DNA from 2 places in the Photobacterium sp. Alg240-V54 genome. Region 2 is predicted to be linked to the other one. Evidence: riboswitches for the same ligand, from Rfam matches in the RefSeq annotation. Region 2 holds a riboswitch; the other holds the start of a gene.
The links. Region 2 has a riboswitch for thiamine pyrophosphate ahead of thiC (phosphomethylpyrimidine synthase ThiC). Riboswitches for the same ligand answer to the same signal wherever they lie in the genome.

Region 1 (6,487 bases), on a different contig from region 2:
ATTTTTCACGATGCAACCCCAGAGCAAATTGCAGCGGGTATCACCTTTAATGATAAAATTGCTCACAATGGCACTATCGCTATTTTTGCTGACTATGAAGTTAAGCAAACGGTACATGCGTTTAGCGATAAAGCCGGTGATAATCGAATTCTTAATAGCGTACTTTTTTTACAACAAAAACATGCTCCAAGAAGCGTAGTCTTAGTCACTAAAGATATCAATATGCGCCTACGAGCAAAAGGTGCTGGAGTATTGAATGTCGATGACTATCGCTCAGATCAATTGATTGATGATGTGGCTTTACTTAGTAAGGGGTTTCATCGTTATAGTGGTGATTTTTGGAGTAATGTTGCGGAATGTCATTCTGAAAATCGAGGTAGCTCAACCTTACATACCTTGCCAAAATCGTTATTTGAAAGCCCTTATGTGAATCAATATTTACTGGATGATAGTCAAGAATTTGCCGCGCGTATAAAAACGATTGAAGGTGAAGAGGTCACCATTAAAGATATTAGTTATGAGCGCTTAATGCACCGTCAGGCATGGGGAGTGCATCCTAAAAATATTTATCAGGGAATGGCGTTGGATGCGATGCTCGATCCTAACATTGATTTGGTGATCTTAACCGGCCCTGCAGGGTGTGGTAAAACCATTTTAGCCATGGCAGCGGCACTGGAACAAGTGATAGAAAAAGGCATGTATGACAAAATTATTGTCACTCGAAATACCCCTGAAATTGCTGAATCTATCGGTTTTTTACCGGGTACCGAAGAAGAGAAAATGCTGCCGTGGTTAGCTGCCGTCACCGACACCATGGAAGCGCTACATAAACATGATGTCTGTACTGATGGCTCAATGAAATACATTTTTGATAAAGCCAATATTCAATTTAAATCGATAAACTTTATGCGTGGGCGTTCCATTCAAAATGCGTTTGTATTGCTGGATGAGTGCCAGAATTTAACCGCTTCTCAAATTAAAACCATTATTACCCGTTGTGGTGAAGGCACTAAGTTGGTGTGTTCGGGTAATTTGGCGCAAATTGATTCGAATTATTTATCACCTGTGACATCAGGCTTAACCTATATTGTTGAACGGTTTAAACATTTTGATGGTAGTGCCAATATTTATCTTAATGGTGTGGTACGAAGTCGTTTAGCCGAGTTTGCAGAAGAAAACCTTTAAGCTAATTATTGTGTTATTGATTAGCTTGACAAAATAAAGCGGGCTCAACGCATGGATGTGTTGAGCCCGCAGTCATTTATTTGGCTTATTTAATCTGCCGTTAATCCAAGATAGCGGCGTAAATCTGGGTGTTGCGGATGATTGAGAAGGGCGTTGGTATTCCCCTGAGCTTTAATTTCACCGTCATCAACAAAGATACACTTATTGGCTATTTTGTTAGCATCTTCAGGGCTATGAGTGATCATTAACACGGTAATTGCTTGCTGTTGCGCTAATTGTTGTACCAATTTGAGCATGTCGTTACGCAGGGCGGGATCAAGTGCCGAGAAGGGTTCATCAAGCAATAATAGTGGCCGTTGACGAATAAGACAACGCGCAAGGGCGACCCGTTGTCGCTGACCTCCGGATAGGTTTTCGGGTAAGCGGGTTAAATAGGATTCTAGCCCAACTTTGGCTGCAGCGTCGTGTACTTGCTGTTGCTGCTGAGGGGTAAGTTTCAGACGTGGATCAACCCCGAGCGCAATATTTTCATAGACGCTAAGGTGAGGAAATAAATTGTGTTCTTGAAACAACATTGATAATGGTCGTAGAGCGGGATCCAATCCAATAATTGACTGCTGGTGGATATGAATATCACCACTATTTGGTTGTAGAAAACCAGCAATAAGTGCTAAGAGCGTACTTTTCCCTGCGCCACTTGGCCCAATAAGCGCAGCAATATCCCCTTGCTGAAGGCTAAAGTTAAAGCTTAACGTCATTGGCTGTTCATGTTGGCGTTGCGGCTGATAGGTGTAACTGAGTTGGTTGACATTAAGCATGGTGTTTACCTTTAGTGCGTCGAGGTTGAACGCAGTATTCAATCGCGCTAAATAAGCCCAAACTGAGCAGTAATAGTAATAATGCCGCCACCGCAGCCCCATCCATACGGTAACTGCCCATTAATTGAAATAAATACAGTGGTAGGGTTTGGAAATCTTGACTGCCAAATAAAGCGATCGCGCCGAGATCGCCTAATGACAGCACTAAACTAATAGCCAGTGATTGTGCGATTGGTTTACGTAAGGCTCGCCATTCTACTAATCGTAACCGCGACCAGCCGCTCATGTTTAAACTTCGACATAACGTGTTGTATTGCTGGGCAATGTGTAACATCGGTTGGCTAAGCGTTTTGATCACATAAGGCAACGCCATTAACGCATTAACCCCAACCACGACCCAAAAAGCGGCGCCATAGGCATCAGTGTATTGGCGTAATAGTAAGAAGATACCGGTGCTTAACACTAACCCTGGAGTGACTAATATAATGGTACCGATCATCTCGATACTATCGGCACCAATAGCGTGTTTATTTAAACGTAACTGACGGCTAGCCAATAGGATCATCACTCCAAACACAAACGCTAACCCACATGCTACTAGCGCTATTTGCAGTGAATTAGCCACTGCATGCCATAATGCTGGCTGTTGTAATAACTGCGGTAACTGGCGATTAAGTCCTGCTACAAATACCGCAATAATCGGTGGGATCACCAGTAATATCGCAGCGGTGATCCAACTCCAATCCCAGCATTTTGCGCGCCAGTTATCTTGATAGTTGGCCACATTGTTACCAACAGAAGCGCTAAAAGTTGCTAGTGGTTTTGCAAAGCGGTGACTAAGTAGTACTAATCCACCACAAAGTAGCATTTGCCACAGCGCTAAAATAGCCCCTGTAGCAAGATCGAAGTCATAGCGAATCGCTTGGTAAATTGCCAGTTCAATGGTGGTTGATTTCGGGCCACCACCTAGCGACATGATCACCGAAAAACTGGTAAAACACAGCATGAAAATGAGCCCAGCAACATGAGGTAATTGTTGGCGTAGCCGTGGCCAAGCAACGAACTTAAATTTATGCCAGCCGCGAATGCCTAAATGGGCCGCTAATTGATGTTGTTCATGGGGGATTGATTCTAGACTTTGAAGTAAAAACCGCACCGCTAACGGCAAGTTAAGAAACACATGCGCCAGTAAAATGCCGCTTAAACCATAGATGTTTAGCCGTGGTAATCCCAACAGGTTTAATCCATGGCTAATAATGCCACTTTTACCGTAGATAGCTAATAGACCAAACACCGCCACTAATACTGGCATTACGAGCGTCATTGCAAACAAACGTAATAGCAGCTGTTTACCAATAAAATGGCGTCGTGATAGCGCGTAAGCTATTGCAATTGCAGGTACGATACTAAGTAGCATCGATAGCAAGGCTTGGTAAAAACTAAATCGAGTCACATGACGTAGATAAGGATCGTGCCATAAGCTACTTAGTTGCCATTGCCCAGCATGGAGTATCAGGCTAGTGATCGCAGCGATCACCAATAAGAGAATAAGCCCAGCACTGAATAGTCCGGGCAATAGTTGAGTTACAGGTTTATTCACAGCGGTATGCCATTATTGGGTCAGCGCTTGCTGCCACTCTCTAATCCATGTTTTACGCTTTTGAGCCACTTCATCGGCACTAAATTCTAATGCTTTATCAGGAATGGTTAATTGCTTAAAAGCGGCTGGCAGTGGCTGTTTGGTGACCGGATACATCCAGTTGTGAGTCGCGATTTGAGATTGAAAAGCGTCACTAACAATAAACTGCATAAATTGATCGGCAAGTTTAGGATGGGGGCTATTTTTCATTTTAGCGGCCACTTCCACTTGCATATAATGGCCTTCTTTAAAATTAGCCGCTTTATACTGGTTTTTGTGCTCTTCGATGATGTGATAGGCCGGTGAGGTGGTGTATGACAATACCATATCGGCTTCACCATCAAGGAACATGCTGTAAGCTTCTGACCAGCCTTTAGTTACCGTCACCGTATGTTTGGCAAGCTGTTGCCATGCAGCGGCGGCTTTATCACCATATACCGATTTCATCCATAGCATCAGCCCTTGCCCTGGGGTTGAAGTGCGAGGATCTTGATAGATGACACTGATATTTTGATCGTTAACCAGCGCTTTTAAACTGGTGGGTGGATGGGGTAATTTGGTGCTGTCATAAACAAACGCAAAATAGCCATAATCATAGGGAATAAAGGTATCGTCATGCCAGCCTTTAGGTAAGGTTAATTTACTTAGATCAACATGTTGTTTTGCCAGTAGTCCCGTTTGTTTGGCTTCAGTCATCAGGTTGTTATCAAGCCCCAATAGAATATCCGCTTGGCTGCGGTTGCCTTCTAAACGGACTCGATTAAGAATCGAGACGCCATCTTCTAAAGAGACAAAGTTAACTTTGCAACCATCGCATTGGGCTTCAAAGGCTTTTTTGATAATAGGCCCTGGACCCCACTCAGATGAAAATGAGCTGTAAGTATAAACATTAAGGGTGTTATCGGCCGCTAAGGCGTTATTTGACAATAACGCTATCGATATTAGCGGTAAAAGTGTGTAACTGATTTTCACTATGCGCTCCTGATGTCAGCATCCTGCGAACAAAATAAAAGAGAGAGCGGCACAGGCTTGAGAGGGTAAATATCAGCTGTAATAGCAGATGGGCAATGGTAGATACCAGTGCGTTTCTCAATTCCTACGCCAGCATTACCTGGTTCAGGTTCAATGGGTTCTGCTATATCAATCAAGATAATAACAACAATCTCAGCCTAGTGGCTCCCCAATGAGAACGCGAGTATTGTACCTGTAATGGTTGTTAAGTTATAGCTTCCTATTTAACAACCAGTTGTAATCATATTTGAGGCTATTAGTGTTGATTTTATTATCAGTGCGGTAATGATTTATATGCTGTAATAACGCTTGTTGATTGCCAAAATCACTACTATACCAATCATAAATAGACGATAAAGTGGTTTGTTTGGAATTGATTCGTACCCCTTTATCACTATTGATAAAGCGACTGGCAGCTGCATCAAGTTGGCTATTTAGTTGCTGGCTATCAAACACGTGTGGCAGTAAATCGGGACAGCCTAAACTGGCACAATTAACCGCATAATGGATACGAGGATCACGCCAAATAGGGCGCAATATTCGATGTTCAATATCGTTAAGACTAAGGGTTTTATTATTGATGGTTACAATGGCTTGATCCCATGGTCCAAAACTGAAAAAGCCGCCCAGTTTAGTGATTGAAGTTAGAGGATAATTATCAATGATCAATTGTACTGTTAGGGCATTGTATAGATTAACCCAGTAAGCAAATTGCACCTTGCGATTATATTGGCGTGGGTCAAGTTTAGTTAAGTGACTAATATAATTCTGTAATAGTTGTTTATCAGCAGGGGTAACTGCGTTGTAGCGAAACAGTGTTTGTTGAGGTTGTACGACTAAATATTTATCCAATAGCTGTTGCCATTGGTGATGATCAATTTGACGTTGATCTGTGGCACGTTGATCTTGCCAATAAGGTAATAGATCTGCTTTTGGCGCTGCGAAAAGATTCACCGACCATAACATTAATAACAAGCCTAAGATTACGCGCATAAATATTCCATTGATAAAAGAAGATAACAATTAAGACCGCCATAAAATGGTATTTATTACACTGTACATTATGACATGCTAAACAAACGCCTGCTGATGAGCAGGCGTTTTTATTAGCCGAGCGAGCTACGCAAGATAAGTGGGAATATTGGCTTCGTAATCGGTAATTTTTGCTTGGTGTTGCAGGGTTAAGCCAATGTTATCAAGTCCGTTTAATAAGCAGTGACGACGAAATTCATCAATTTCAAAGGAGTATTGATGGCCATTAGCACTGACAGTCATAGCTTCAAGATCAACCGTGATCGTTGCGCCAACGGTTGTTTCAACAAATTCAAATAATTGATCAATTTGTTGTTCGGTCAGGCGAACAGGAATCATTTGGTTATTGATTGAATTACCATAAAAAATATCAGCAAAGCTAGGTGCAATCATGACTTGAATGCCGTAATCAGCCAAGGCCCATGGTGCATGTTCGCGCGATGAGCCACAGCCAAAGTTTTCACGTGCCAGTAAAATGGTTGCGCCTTGGTAGCGCGAAGCATTCATTATGAAATCAGGATTAGGCTGTTTACCAGCATCGTCTAAAAAACGCCAATCATGAAATAAATGCTGCCCAAAACCTGTACGCGTCACTTTTTGTAAAAACTGCTTTGGAATAATGGCATCGGTATCAATATTGGCAGTATTTAATGGCACCACCAATCCGGTATGTTGAGTAAAACCTGTCATGTTCAAATCCTTTTGTTACGCAGATACGGGATCAAGTTGGCGAATATCGATAAAGTGACCAGCACAGGCTGCCGCAGCTGCCATGGCGGGGCTAACTAAATGGGTACGACCA
Region 2 (6,487 bases):
GGCGGTTATATGTTTGAATGCTTATTAGCTTTTCATCATTAGTTGATAGCCAATATAACAAGCAAACAGACTGACTGTTACGTTAAGAACGATATTTAAGCCAGCTTTGATAAACTCACCTTGTTGCATCAGTACAACGTTGTCCATTGAGAATGTAGAGAACGTAGTTAACGCACCAAGGAAGCCTAAGCCGATAATAGGTCGCCATGGTGCAGCTTCAATCATTCCTTGATTTAGCCCCGACATTAATAGTCCCATAATTAGCGAACCAATAATATTGACGGTTAATGTTCCGTATGGGAAGCCACGGCCAAATAAAATAACGCAAAGCTCAGAAATTAAGTATCGTGAGCAGGCGCCGAATGCACCACCAATTGCGATGAATCCTAGTAATAAATATTGGCTCATTGGTATCTCGTTTCAGTTAAAGGTAATGATTAAAAGCCGTCATAATAATCGCTGTAGAGCTAGTTGGCAGTCTCGATAATTGCAATCATTGATTTAAGCGTATATTAAATTGTCAGCACATAGTTAGTTGTATAGCTACATTTATAGCATCATAATCACAACAAACAAATTCACTATTGAGCGTAGGCTCACGGAGATAAGCTATGTCGCTATATCAAACAATCTTACTTGCTGTTAATCCTGAAGATAAATATGCTCATAAATTAATGGTGAAAGCTGGTGTTATTGCTGAGCAAAATCACGCTGAACTACATATTGCTTATGTTGAACCTGGTGTGGGTAATGTGAGCTTTATTGATGTTGAGATTGAGCTACAAGAAGAGCATGACGTTATTGCTAAACAACGGATGTCACAATTATCTGAATTAGCTGCAGCTTCATCTTACCCAGTTGCAGGATTACATATTGCGAATGGTGATATTGCGAAACACCTAGAACAGCTTGCTGAAAAGGTAGAAGCGAAGTTAGTTATCACTGGTTATCACAAATCGAGCCTACATATTTTTGGTGATGTGAGTGAAACATTAGCAAAACACCTTAAGTGTGATGTACTCATTTCACAATAATCATTATGGTTGTTCAAATGAAATAAAAGCCGTGTTATTGCACGGCTTTTTGCTATCTGTCACTGTCTGCTGATTGCTTTGGTTAAAGACTTGTAGTGATCGCTGGAGTCTTTATACTTAGTTTCTTACTTGTCGGAGTGCCATATGGCTGAGACCGCATTGCGGGATCCGTTGAACCTGATCAGGCTAATACCTGCGAAGGGAACAAGAGGTTATCTTTACTTCATATCCTTTTTCAGGGATCACTGTATGTATTCGATTATGCACAATATGCTGCATAGCTCTTGTTTACGCCCATCTGCCAAGCACTTTTCCCTACTATGTTAAAAGGAAATTGCTGTGTCGAATCGCAAACAAGCGAGATTGGAAGCGAAACAATTTATCGAGTCATTAACGGCTCAACCTTTCCCTAATTCTCACAAAGTGTATGTCAGCGGTAGTCGCACTGATATTTTAGTGCCAATGCGTGAAATTACTTTAGCTGATAGTTTAGTCAGCGGTCCTAAACAAACCCCTGTTTTTGAATCTAACCAACCAATAAGAGTTTATGACACTTCCGGTTTTTATACCGATCCTGATCAGCCAATAGATATTTATCGTGGGTTGCCAACGGTCCGTCACAATTGGATTACGGAACGTAACGATACCGAGCTATTGGAAGGAGTCAGTTCTGATTATGCTCATGAGCGCTTAAATGATGAAACGCTGAATGACTTGCGTTTTTCCCATCGAGCACCGATTCGACGCGCGAAATTGAATCATTGTGTAACCCAGCTGCATTATGCTCGCCAAGGTATTATTACTCCAGAAATGGAATATATTGCGATTCGTGAAAATATGGGACGCGCACACTATGATGATGAGGTTCTAAACCAACAGCATTCAGGTATGAGCTTTGGCGCTAACCTTCCCGCGCAAATTACGGCTGAATTTGTGCGTCAAGAAGTGGCAGAAGGCCGAGCGATTATTCCTGCCAATATTAATCATCCCGAAGTTGAGCCAATGATCATTGGTCGAAATTTTCTAGTCAAAGTTAACGCCAATATTGGTAACTCTGCCGTTAGCTCTTCGATTGAAGAAGAAGTTGAAAAGCTGGTTTGGTCTACTCGTTGGGGTGGCGATACGGTAATGGACTTATCAACTGGACGTAATATTCATGAAACGCGCGAGTGGATCATCCGTAATAGCCCTGTTCCGATTGGTACGGTACCTATGTACCAAGCACTTGAGAAAGTAAATGGTATCGCAGAGAACCTAAACTGGGAAGTGTTCCGCGACACGCTATTAGAGCAAGCAGAGCAAGGTGTTGATTACTTCACCATTCATGCAGGTGTGTTACTTCGCTATGTACCTATGACGGCGAAACGGGTCACTGGTATTGTTTCTCGCGGTGGGTCAATTATGGCGAAATGGTGTTTAGCGCACCATAAAGAAAGTTTCTTGTATGAGCACTTCCGCGAGATTTGTGAGATTTGTGCTCAATATGATATTTCGCTGTCATTGGGCGATGGTCTGCGTCCGGGCTCTATTGCTGATGCTAATGATGAAGCGCAGTTTAGTGAGTTACGCACATTAGGTGAATTGACCAAAATAGCGTGGGAATATGATGTTCAGGTGATGATTGAAGGCCCAGGACATGTGCCGATGCATATGATTAAAGCCAATATGGATGAGCAACTTAAACATTGTCATGAAGCGCCATTTTATACTTTAGGGCCTTTAACAACCGATATTGCACCGGGTTATGATCATATTACTTCTGGTATTGGTGCGGCAATGATTGGCTGGTATGGCTGTGCAATGTTGTGTTATGTCACACCTAAAGAGCATCTGGGATTACCAAATAAAGATGATGTAAAAGTCGGCTTGATCACGTACAAGCTGTGTGCGCATGCGGCAGACTTAGCCAAAGGCCATCCTGGTGCTCAAGTTCGTGATAATGCTTTATCTAAAGCACGGTTTGAATTTCGCTGGGAAGATCAGTTTAACCTTGGCCTTGATCCACAAACTGCTCGAGATTATCACGATCAAACCTTGCCACAAGAATCTGGCAAAGTGGCCCATTTCTGCTCAATGTGTGGCCCTAAGTTTTGTTCAATGAAGATCTCTCAAGAGGTTCGTGATTACGCGAAAGAGTTGCAGCAAATAGACATTACTCTTACTGATAATGTCAGTGATGGAATGCAGCAGAAAGCGGCAGAATTTCGTGCTCGAGGCAGTGAATTATATCATCCTGCTAAAGAGGGCTAGTCAATGAATACCTTATCGTTACCCCAGCACTTAATGCCATTATTAATGTATATTGAGCCGCTATTAGTGCCAGCTCAGCTATACCAACTTGGCGATGAAGTGAATGTCACAATTAATAATGAACAGTTAATAAAGATTAAAACAGCAACTAAAGAGTGTTCATTAGCATTTAACTTTATTGCAGCAGAGAACGGTGACTTACAACCTACGTATCAAGTGCGCGATCAGTGGTTAGCACCTTTTGATGAGCTAGAGGTATTACGCGATAAAGTTGCTACTGATTCGAGTTTGATATTGTGTGGTTATCCAACTACTGATGGGTGTTTTGACCTTTGGCACCATCAAGGCCAAGCAAGAGCAACCTATTGCCATCATAGTGGTGCTAGTGAGGCTCAACGAGCCATGTTATTGGTGGCATTGGCGCTGGATTATCCTATTGATGATGCCTTGGTATTAGCACGTGCGCATGCTCGTAGTTATCAGGATCATAATTGTCGAGCGCAAGGTGAATTAGTGTGGCCGACAACAGCCAAGGTTTTTCCACGTGCGGTAGTAAGCCATGATTCTGAATTAGAACAATTTGGCAGTCACAGTAATGATAATGCGCTGGCACCATTTGCAAGTTTAGATCGCACTAAATTGGGACTTTACCCGGTGGTTGATAGCGTCAACTGGGTCGAGCGCGTATTAAAACTTGGTGTAACAACCACTCAATTACGAATTAAAAACCGCCATCAATCTGAGTTAGAGCAACAAATTCAGCAAGCGGTTGTGGCGGGAACAGCGTACCAAACTCAAGTCTTTATCAATGATTATTGGCTGCTGGCGATTAAATATCATGCTTATGGGGTTCACCTTGGGCAAGAGGATTTGGATAGTGCAGATCTGGCCGCTATTCAACAGGCTGGGTTGCGATTAGGAATATCAACCCACGGTTATTATGAGATTTTACGCGCTTTAGAATATCAACCGAGCTACATCGCATTGGGACATATTTTTGCTACCTCGACCAAAGAGATGCCGTCTTTGCCGCAAGGGGTGAGCAGATTAGCACTGTACCAAAAACTGATTGGTGAACGATGTCCTACCGTAGCCATTGGCGGAATAACAATTGAGCGTGCAGCTAAAGTGTGGCGCACTGGAGTAACGGCGGTGGCGGTTGTTAGTGCGATCACTCAGGCTAATGATCCTGAGGCTGCAATAGCAGAACTAAATAACATCTTGGTTGCTAATGTTGAGAATCAAGCTGGAGGAGCAGCCAGTGACAATTCAATCAGAGCTCTGTGATCGCGTTTTTGTACGTTACAGCCGCCAAATAATGGTGGCTGAAGTTGGTGAATTAGGGCAGGTTGCATTAACTCAAGCGCAGGTGTTGATTGTCGGTGCTGGTGGCTTAGGCTCTGCAGCTGCGATGTATTTAGCCGCTGCGGGGGTTGGTTTAGTGGTGATTGCCGATGATGATGAGGTTGAAATCTCTAACCTACAACGGCAGGTGATTTACCGTGAAGCTGATATTACTCACAGTAAAGCAGTTGCAGCATGCCAGCAGCTCAATGCACTCAATCCATCAATTCGCACGCGAGCGGTTCAAGCAAAATTAGCAGGACTCCAACTTGAGATCGAAGTTCAACAAGCGGATATCGTGCTTGATTGCAGTGACAACTGGGTTACCCGTTATGCGGTTAATCAAGCGTGTTATCAGCATCAAACACCACTGATTACCGGTGCGTCGATAGGTTGGCAAGGACAGTTACTTGCGTTTGATTTTCGGCAGACCTCACCGTGTTATCAATGTGTATTTCCATTGCGTAATGAAGTGTCGCCGCAAGATCAAAATTGTCGTAGTAATGGCGTGATGGGGCCTGTTGTGGGCACCATTGGCACCTTACAAGCGTTAAATGCGATTAAAACTATCATAGATGTTGGTGAGGTCGGGTTTGGTTTGCTGCAGCAATTTAATGGCTTAACAGGAAAATGGCAGCAGGTATCAGTCGATGCTGATTCTGCTTGCCCTGTGTGTGGTCAGCAAGAGCAAAGGGAGGTTGGATAAATGACTACCATGATAACTATTTGGTTGAACGATGAACCTATGTCTTGTGAGCCTGCGCAAACTGTTAATCAATTTGTTATGCAGTTAGATTTACCCATACAAGGTACAGCGGTCGCGATAAATCAGCGTATTGTCGCAGCAAGCGAGTGGTCGACAACCGTCATTGCTGATGGCGATCAGATCGCATTATTTCAAGCGATAGCAGGAGGTTAATATGTTGACCATTGCGAATAAAACATTCACATCACGATTATTTACCGGAACAGGTAAGTACGCTAATCGTGATGTCATGGCTGAATCGATTTTAGCGACAGGCTCTGAGCTCGTGACCATGGCACTAAAGCGGGTCAATATTGCTGAGCGTGATGACGATATCTTAGCGCCATTGATCCAAGCTGGAGTGAATTTACTGCCTAATACGTCAGGGGCGAAAAATGCCAAAGAAGCGATCTTTGCTGCGCAGTTAGCTCGAGAGGCATTGGGGACCAATTGGCTAAAATTAGAAATTCACCCTGATTCGAAATACCTGATGCCTGATCCGATTGAAACGCTAATAGCAGCTGAGCAGCTAGTAAAACAAGGCTTTGTGGTATTACCTTATTGTCATGCTGATCCTGTGCTTTGCAAGCGCCTAGAAGAGGTGGGTTGTGCAGCAGTGATGCCGTTAGGTGCGCCGATTGGATCGAATAAAGGTTTAGTTTCACGTGATTTTCTACGCATTATTATCGATCAGGCGCAAGTGCCGGTGGTGATCGATGCAGGTATCGGTGCGCCTTCTCATGCTGCTACAGCGATGGAAATGGGGGCTGATGCAGTGTTGGTCAATACCGCTATCGCAGCAGCAAGTGATCCGATTGCAATGGGGCGTGCATTTAAATTAGCTGTCGAAAGTGGGCGCATGGCCTATGAAGCCGGTCTTGCGGGTAAGGTCAATCATGCTATTGCATCAAGCCCATTAACGGCATTTCTTAATGACTAAGGAGCCAACATGAGCTTTGTGGATGTTTGGCAACAAATGGATTGGGATGATATCCGGTTGTCGATTTATGCTAAAACAGCTGCCGATGTTGAGCGTGCTTTAGGCAAATCAACGTTGGATCTAGAGGATTTCAAAGCCTTAATTTCACCCGCGGCTGAACCTTACTTAGAGCAA

Region 1: linked by a shared signal. The riboswitch ahead of thiB (thiamine ABC transporter substrate binding subunit) and the one ahead of thiC (phosphomethylpyrimidine synthase ThiC) in region 2 are both predicted to bind thiamine pyrophosphate.

Annotation. Positions count from the first base shown of each region.
Region 1 is NZ_UNRL01000009.1:85,601-92,087, reverse strand. It holds gene G6R09_RS17040 (PhoH family protein) at 1-1,185, shown strand, start outside; gene thiQ (thiamine ABC transporter ATP-binding protein) at 1,275-2,003, opposite strand; gene thiP (thiamine/thiamine pyrophosphate ABC transporter permease ThiP) at 1,996-3,603, opposite strand; gene thiB (thiamine ABC transporter substrate binding subunit) at 3,616-4,614, opposite strand; TPP riboswitch at 4,719-4,835, opposite strand; gene G6R09_RS17020 (DUF547 domain-containing protein) at 4,864-5,646, opposite strand; gene leuD (3-isopropylmalate dehydratase small subunit) at 5,773-6,375, opposite strand; gene leuC (3-isopropylmalate dehydratase large subunit) at 6,391-6,487, opposite strand, start outside.
Region 2 is NZ_UNRL01000011.1:88,594-95,080, reverse strand. It holds gene crcB (fluoride efflux transporter CrcB) at 25-408, opposite strand; gene G6R09_RS18175 (universal stress protein) at 612-1,034, shown strand; TPP riboswitch at 1,158-1,255, shown strand; gene thiC (phosphomethylpyrimidine synthase ThiC) at 1,374-3,284, shown strand; gene thiE (thiamine phosphate synthase) at 3,288-4,571, shown strand; gene G6R09_RS18160 (HesA/MoeB/ThiF family protein) at 4,552-5,334, shown strand; gene thiS (sulfur carrier protein ThiS) at 5,335-5,547, shown strand; gene G6R09_RS18150 (thiazole synthase) at 5,549-6,313, shown strand; gene thiH (2-iminoacetate synthase ThiH) at 6,323-6,487, shown strand, end outside.